Regions from separate parts of the Halomonas sp. IOP_6 genome, predicted to be linked through region 2. Evidence: predicted binding sites of a transcription regulator. Region 2 holds the regulator's gene; the other holds the start of a gene.
The links. Region 2 encodes FNR, which switches genes on or off when oxygen is low (the NO sensors DNR and NnrR bind a similar motif). Its sites were predicted from a motif close to TTGATNTANATCAA; they were not measured.
Positions count from the first base shown of each region.

Region 1: dsrO (sulfate reduction electron transfer complex DsrMKJOP subunit DsrO) is a predicted target of FNR. The motif match lies at 1,740-1,753, and genes of this name have one in related genera.

Region 1 is NZ_JAIRBO010000003.1:82,432-86,612, reverse strand. Features, by position in the region: gene nrfD (NrfD/PsrC family molybdoenzyme membrane anchor subunit) at 1-876, opposite strand, end outside; gene dsrO (sulfate reduction electron transfer complex DsrMKJOP subunit DsrO) at 860-1,636, opposite strand; gene K7H08_RS06580 (XRE family transcriptional regulator) at 1,893-2,165, opposite strand; gene purE (5-(carboxyamino)imidazole ribonucleotide mutase) at 2,384-2,896, shown strand; gene K7H08_RS06570 (5-(carboxyamino)imidazole ribonucleotide synthase) at 2,909-4,084, shown strand; gene K7H08_RS06565 (TraX family protein) at 4,138-4,181, opposite strand, start outside.
Region 2 is NZ_JAIRBO010000003.1:454,873-459,053, reverse strand. Features, by position in the region: gene K7H08_RS08305 (putative nucleotidyltransferase substrate binding domain-containing protein) at 1-314, shown strand, start outside; gene K7H08_RS08300 (DNA polymerase III subunit epsilon) at 320-970, shown strand; gene ttcA (tRNA 2-thiocytidine(32) synthetase TtcA) at 1,037-2,002, shown strand; gene fnr (fumarate/nitrate reduction transcriptional regulator Fnr) at 1,989-2,741, opposite strand; gene hemN (oxygen-independent coproporphyrinogen III oxidase) at 2,800-4,181, opposite strand, start outside.

The sequences.
Region 1 (4,181 bases), 370 kb from region 2:
TGCTGGTTGGCGTTGAGCCGAACGCGTTAACAGAAATACCACGCTGGCAAATAGCGCAACGCCGGTAAGGCCACCCCAAAGTGCGGTGCTGCGCCAAGAGGGGCTGAAACGGACAGATTCTAGTGCCGCCGCCACTGAGCCAACGTGGGCATTCAGGCCGTCTAACAGCCAGCTGAGCGCTATAAGCCCCGCTAGCGCACAGAAGGCTAACAGGACATAAAGCATCTGCCGGGTGGCGGCGGGCGCGCAGAGTCCGCTCACGCGATTGAGGACCAGTATTAGCCCAGCGGCGGCAATAAACCCGCTCGCTACCAGCATGGGCGGTAGCCAAATGGTGTTCCATAGCGGGCGGGCTTTGACGATAGCTAGCTCCGCTCCGGTGTAGAGCATAATGCCGCTTGAGAGTAACAGCGCGATTAGCCCCGTCAGAGCCACCAGCGCTTTGGGTGTTGCACCACTGCCCATGCTCAGCCACTTGGCGATCAACCCGCTCAGCCCAGCTGCCTGTTGCCGGGCCTGCAGCGCGGGTCGCCAAGCCAGCCAGGCGAAGCCTAAAACGCTGATCAGATACAGCGGCAGTACCACACTGCCAATCGACATCCACGAATGCGTATTGGCGTAGGCGTAGAAATGCCAAAAGCGCAGTGGCTGGTGTAGATCTGCCAATAAGGCCACCGGTGCGACTAGCGTTGTGCTGACGCAGGCGATCATTGCCAGACGTGCTGTAGGCAACCAGGATTGCTTGCCAAACACCAGTGCGGGCGCCGCCAGCCAAAGGCTGGCGTAGGAGACCGCGATCATAAAAAAGTACTGAACTGCCCAGGGATACCAGGCGATGTCATAGCGTGGGGCGAGTAGTTCAATGGTGGAATTCATAGCCCATCTCCTGGCCGTGGGGGTCAAGCACTTCAAGCGCCACGGGTTCTGCCACGGGGCGTGTAGTGAATCGTTCGTCCATACCTAAATAGAACACTTGGGGAAGGGTGTTTTTTTCTGGCTGAAGCACCATGAGCGCGTCGCGATGCTCGTTGATCAGACGGCTGATTTGGCTGTCTGGATTGCGCATATCGCCAATAATGCGGGCGCCGCCCACGCAGCTTTCAACGCAGGCAGGCAGTAGCCCTGCTTCTAAACGGTGGGCACAGAAGGTGCATTTGTCGGCAGTTTGAGTGCGCTCATTAATAAAGCGGGCATCGTAGGGGCAGGCATTGACGCAGTAAGCACAGCCGACGCAGCGGTCACTATCGACGACAACGATGCCATCTTGCTGTTGATAGGTCGCCTCAACAGGGCAAACCGGAACACAGGGCGGATTTTCGCAGTGGTTACATAGCCGCGGCAGCATAAACGTTGCCAGTTCACCACTTTCTTGGTGGTGCACTTCGTATTGAGAGACAGTGGTTCGAAACTGGCCAAGCGGTGCAGCATTCTCGATATGGCACGACACCGTGCAGGCTTGGCAGCCGATGCATTGGCGAAGGTCGATTAGCATGCCGTAGCGTTTGCTAGGATCGCCCTCGCGGCGGGCAGGCTGCTGATTAATGCCAGCTTGAGCAAGACTGGATAGCGGGACTAGCGCAGCGCCCGCGCTTAGTCGGGCCAACTGGCCTAGCAACGACCGACGAACGGCGTCCATAACGCCTCCTTAGCTGATTAAGATGTTGCTGATAGAAACAAGCCGTTGTTTCACAGCGAATGATCTGGATACGCTAAGGTTACGCCTTTGGTATTATAAAAAATTGATACGTGTCAATGGGTTAGCGAGGGTTTCTTAATGTTCCCTTAATCTTGAAACGCTAATTGGCTGTTTTAAAACGAAAACAGGCCTGCCCAGCGGGCAAGCCTGTTAGCAAACAAAAGGGATGAATGATTACGTTAGGTAGCAACTATTGCTATGGCGTCTCCAGCTCTAACGTGCGACGCAAGACATTGAGTTCATCAACATCTAGGTGCTCTAGCCTTCCGGCGAGCAGGTCGCTGATCTTTTGTACTGGAAGCCCAGCCCGGCGGGCTATTTCGCGGCTTCCCAGATCTGATACGGCGATCAGGCGGGTAATGATACGCATGAGGCGCGTACGTTTTTCTAAATCCCTGACATCGAGGTCAGGGCTGCTTCGCGGAGGATCTAGCGTTTCTGCGTGAGCAGTTGAGTATGCCGTACTCATGGGACTCCATCAGTCTGAAATGACAAACACACAATGCCGCCAAGTCGCGCGCATTTCAATGCTACTTTGATTAAAAATTCGATCTATTTACAAACGCGCTCTAAGCGACTAGCTCTGGTAGACTATGCGCCTTCTAATTTCCTGGTGAGCCGCTTGCGGCACACGGCACATTAAACGCTTGATTGCTTTAGTAGGCCCTTTGGCCGAGGAGTTTTTGCATGTCAAACAGCGCACCCAAAGTGGGCGTGATCATGGGGTCAAAATCTGATTGGCCCGTCATGGAACACGCGGTGGCGATGTTAGAGCGGCTGGGCGTCCCTTATGAGACTCGCGTCGTCTCCGCTCATCGTACCCCTGACTTGTTGTTTGACTATGCTAAAAGCGCCGCTGAACGTGGCCTGCAAGTGATTGTTGCAGGAGCGGGCGGTGCCGCCCATTTGCCCGGCATGGTGGCTTCCCAAACGGCGTTGCCGGTTCTGGGCGTGCCAGTAGAATCCAAAGCGCTTAAAGGCTTGGATTCATTGCTTTCAATTGCGCAGATGCCTGGTGGAATCGCTGTTGGCACACTGGCGATTGGTAAAGCAGGGGCGACCAATGCAGGCTTGTTGGCAGCACAGATTGTCGGTTTGCAAGACACCACCGTGCGTGAAGCGGTCGAGGCTTTCCGCGCTGAGCAAACTCAAATGGTGCTGGATAACCCAGACCCTCGCCCCGATGCGGAAGCGAACTAAGGAATCCCGGCCATGAATTCTGGTATCTCGAAAAGTTCTGGTAGCTCAAAATGCGCTGGCATCGCTAAAAATATTGGTGTGCTCGGTGCAGGCCAGCTTGGTCGTATGCTGGCATTGGCTGGCTACCCGCTAGGTAATCGCTTCACCTTTTTAGACACGACCGGCAATCCGAGTGCGGGCATTGGCAACGTGGTTATCGATCCCAACAACCAGCATTTGGCAGAATTTCTCGATAAGGTCGATGTAGTAACCTATGAATTTGAGCATCTGCCCGTAGCGCTGGTTGAGCAAATTGAGCAGCACAAGCCCGTTTATCCAGGAAGCCGCGCAATTGCGGTGTGCCAAAACCGTGTTGAAGAGAAAGCCTTATTCGACCGCTTAGGTATTCCCACGCCTGCTTACCGTGTCGTTGAGAGTGCCGAGCAGCTTGAAGCGGCAGCGAATGAATTGGGCTGCCCGGTGGTCGCCAAATCGGTGACTGAAGGGTATGACGGTAAAGGGCAGGCGGTGCTGAGAGCGCCGGAGCAGGCTGAAGAGGCATGGAAGAGCATTGGTCACCGTCAACTGATCGTTGAAGCGTTTGTCGATTTTGTACGGGAAGTCTCGATGATTGCCGTGCGCGGTCGTGATGGGGATGTGGTGTTTTATCCCATGGCGGAAAATCAACACGTAGATGGCATTTTGCGCTATTCCGTTGCGCCGTTACCGGATTTAGCTGCCAGCGTTCAAGAGACAGCCGACAGCTACATTCGCATGCTGTTGGATGAGCTGGATTACGTGGGCGTGATGGCGTTGGAACTGTTTCAAACGCGGGATGGCAGTCTGTTGGCTAACGAGATGGCTCCACGCGTGCATAATTCTGGCCACTGGACCATGGACGGTGCGGTCACTAGCCAGTTTGAAAACCATCTACGCGCTGTGCAAGGCCTACCGCTTGGCAGCACCCAAGCTATTGCGCCTACTTGCATGGTGAATGTAATTGGCCAGGAAGGTGACAATGTCGCGATTTTGGCGATTGGCAATACTCACTTGCATCGCTATGACAAAGAAGAGCGGGCAGGGCGTAAGCTGGCACATGTCAATGTCGTCGCTGAGACGCATGCCGAGCTGCTTGAAAAAGTGCGTGCTTGCCAGGCATTACTACCTGATGCACCGCCGGTGGCGTGGAGTTTCGAACGATTACTGTAAAGTTGATGGATTATCACTACGAAGCCGCCTGATTAGGGCGGCTTCGTCGTTGATTACCCCGCCAGTTGGCCGCTAAGCAATAGCCACAGCGCAATTA
Region 2 (4,181 bases):
ATGGGGTGCGCACAATGGCCCTCGAGCGACGCATTAATGCCACTTCCACCTTAGATCGCCTGGACGCTTTAGCAGAAGATGGTCGTCTTGATCGCCGTTTTGCTGACGACCTGGGCGAGGCGCTGGCGCTGTTTACCGAACTACGTTTAAAGCAGCAGTTGCAGACAGCAGAAGCGTCGACTCAGCAGCGTAGTAACCGTGTTGTGGTGCAAGAACTCTCGTCCCTTGAGCGTGACCTGTTGCGTGAGGCGCTGCATATCGTAAAAGATTTTAAGCAGCGGCTCTCCCATCGTTATCATTTGGAGTATTCGTGAGCGGAATGCGCTTGTTAGACCGGCATATGTCACTGCTCAGTGGCTCGCTGCGTACATTAATGCAGCGCGAAAGCGACCGTCGACGTTGGGCAGATTCCCCCTACGCATGGCTGTTTCAGCCCTACATGGGGGAAGAAATGGTGGCGCTTGCCTGCCAGGTTAGCCCAGGCCAAGCGCCGGTGGTCAGCGTCGCTGCTGTTGTCTTAAGCCCAGGGAGAGTGCAGACCAGCCGAGCCTGGGTGGCTACCCTGGCAGAAGAGCAAAACAACAACGCCCCTGCATTGCGGCGACATCATCAGCTGTATGCGACGGACACGGTGCTGGCGCCTAACGCTGAGCATCTTGGGGCGCTAGCTGAATTCATCGGTAATCGGCCGCTAATTGGTTGGCAGTTAGGCCGCTCGGTGGAACACCTAAATCTTTTGTTTAAAGCCGGGTTGGGATTTGGTTTGCCCAATGCCCAGGTCGATGTTGGAAAGCTACACTATCGTCAGCTGCGTCGCTTACATCCACAGTGTGAGACGAGCGGCCGCCTAACCGAAGCGCTCGCTCGTTGGCAAATACCCGCTCTTCAATGGATGGGAGTGCTGGGGGATGCAACCGCAAGCGCGCTTTTATATCTGCGTTTGCAGCGCGAGATCGCCCAGCAAGGGTAGTCGTTACTACCCTCATGGGATGAATCCACGGGTTTATCTTGGGTGGACGTGGTGAGTCTTGTTAGAATGCCCGCTGCTTCTTCTACCATCGGCAGTGCCTACACCATGCTACAACCTAACTATTTTGACCCCGCAGCGCCTGATACTGTTTCTGTTGACAGCCCTGCTGTTAATAGCGCACAGACACCATCCGAGCATCACGCCGCTAAACAAAAGCGTGAATTTAATAAGCTACAAAAGCGCTTACGGCGAGAGGTTGGCAACGCCATCATTGATTATCAAATGATTGGTGAAGGTGACAAGGTGATGGTGTGCCTGTCTGGCGGCAAAGATAGCTATACGATGCTGGAGATACTGCTTAACCTGCAGCGCAACGCGCCTGTTAACTTCTCTCTGGTCGCTGTCAATATGGATCAAAAACAGCCAGGCTTCCCGGAGCATGTGCTGCCCCAGTACCTAGATAAAGTGGGTGTTGAATACCACATTCTAGAGCGTGACACCTACTCGGTGGTGAAAGAGAAAACCCCAGAAGGAAAAACGACCTGCGCGCTCTGCTCACGACTAAGACGTGGCTCGCTCTATGGGTTTGCCGAGGAAATTGGGGCAACGAAAATTGCCCTAGGGCATCATCGTGAAGATATTTTAGAAACGTTATTTCTTAACATGTTCTTTGGTGGCACTTTGAAAGCAATGCCTCCCAAACTTTTATCTGACGATGGCAAGAATATTGTCATTCGCCCCCTTGCCTACTGCAAAGAGGCTGATATTGGAGAGTTTTCTCGACTAATGGAATTCCCTATTATTCCCTGCAACTTATGTGGCTCTCAGCCCAATCTCCAGCGTCAAGTTGTCAAAGATATGTTGGCTGAGTGGGATAAAAAACACCCAGGACGTCTAGAAAGCATGTTTAAAGCGGTGACCAATGTAGCGCCTTCCCAGCTAGCAGACCGCCGTTTATTTGACTTTGCTGGCCTTGAAGCCAAACAAGCGGCGTTGATGGAAGGGCGTATTCAGGCGCTTAGCGTGGACTAGCCGACTGTTCTTCCTCTTCAGCTAGCGTGATGAGGCGCCGCATATCTAAAATATTAACCTCGCGACCGGAAACAGCCACCACCTCTTGCTGTTGAAAGCGGCTAAGAATACGGCTGACCGTTTCTACCGCCAAGCCTAAGTAATTGCCGATGTCGGCGCGGGACATGGAGAGTCTGAAGCTATAAGGCGAGTATCCACGTCGACGAAAACGGTCTGAAAGGGTGACTAAAAAGCTGGCTAGTCGCTGATCGGCCGTTTTGCGCGATAGCAAGCGCATCATACGCCGGTCATCTCGCAATTCTTTGCTCATGCTCCGATAAAGCTGGCCACGTAGTTCGGGCAGTTCTTCGGAAAGCAGGTCCAAACGGTCAAATGGGATTTCACACACCGTAGTGGTTTCCAGTGCAATGACGCTACCGGGGTAGTGCTCTTCGTCAATTCCGTCCAATCCCACTAGTTCGCTGGGAAGGTAGAAATTTGTCAACTGATCATTGCCGTTCCCTTCGCTGGTCACCTGTTTCAGGCTGCCTGAGCGGACGGCATACACACTAGTGAAGTGATCACCCTGACGAAATAGGGGCTCGCCTTTTTTGAGTGGTGCGCGGCGGCGAATGATGGCATCAAACTGGCTCATGTCCTCAAGCTCTAAGGCAAGCGGTAGACACAGCGAGCTTAGGCTACAGGTCTGGCAGCGCGCCTCTTGCAGCAGTGAGCGTCGTTGGCTGGCGGGGTGTGGCATATCATTCTCCCTTTCTCGTTAGCCATCATAGGCCCAGAGGCAAGACGTCTCAAGAAGCTTATACAATCTTAGAGTAGCGCTGAGTAGGCTGATCAGCTAGGCGAGCATCAAAGGCCATCGCCAAATGGCGAATCAGTAGCCGTCCAGTGGGGGTGGCGCTAATAACTTGCTGATGGCGAGTGATTAAGCCGTCTTGCTCAGCTGTCTTCAATTGCTCAATTGCGGTGGAGAAATAGTCATTAGCATCGATGTGCCAACGCTTTCCAACTGCCGCTAGATCAATGTGCATGTCGCACATTAGCCGTTCAATCACGTCTCTTCGTATTAGGTCGTCCTTATTTAACCTTAATCCTTTGACGGTTGCCAGCTTACCTTGATCTAAGGCTGCTTCATATTGGTCAAGCTGAGTCGGGTTTTGTGCGTAAACGTCGTCAACCCGTGATATAGCGGATACGCCTAAGCCAACTAAATCGCACTGTGCATGGCTAGAGTAGCCCTGGAAATTGCGTTGTAAGGTGCCGTTGCGCTGTGCAATCGCTAGGCTATCGTCAGGTCGTGCAAAGTGATCCATGCCAATATGCACATAGCCTGCGTTAGTCAGCATTTCTATGGTGGTATGCAAAATAGCCAGCTTTTCATCAGCGCTGGGGAGGTCCGTTTCGTTAATGCGTCGTTGTGGCGCAAAGCGGGTGGGCATGTGCGCATAATTAAATACGGACAGCCGTGCAGGGTTGAGTTCGATGACTTGACTTAGCGTCTCAGCAAAGCTTTTTTCGGTTTGAAATGGCAGCCCATAAATTAAATCAAGATTGAGTGAGCGAAAACCAAGACGGTGTGCTTCTTCCATCAACGTTTCGGTGAGTACCCGGGGTTGTACTCGGTTGATGGCTTTTTGTACCTGCGGATTTAAATCCTGCACGCCAAGGCTTAGTCGATTAAAGCCGAGAGACTGTAGATGGCGCAACGTAAATACATCTGCTTCACGAGGATCTATTTCAATAGCGTAATCGCGATCGGCTGAGCTAGATAAACCAAAACGGGCATCTAGGCGGTCAATTAGGTCCCCCATCTGTGCCAAGGTTAGAAATGTGGGCGTACCACCACCCCAGTGTAACTGTTGCACCGGGCGTGAAATGTCTAAATGGCGGGCAGTGAGCACCATTTCTCGATCTAGCCGAGAAAGGTAAGGTTCTGCAAGGGCGGTATTCTTCGTTGCGATTTTATTGCAAGCGCAGTAGAAGCAAATTCTTCGACAAAAGGGTACATGTACATACAGTGATAGCGGGCGGTGGCTCTCGTTACTGCGCGCTAGCGCCTGAGTAAAGTCATCGGCACTAAACTGCTCATGAAACGCTAGAGCTGTCGGGTAGGACGTGTAACGTGGGCCACTTTTGTCATAGCGACGCAGCAGCGTTTCATTCCAGGCATTAGCCCCAGACA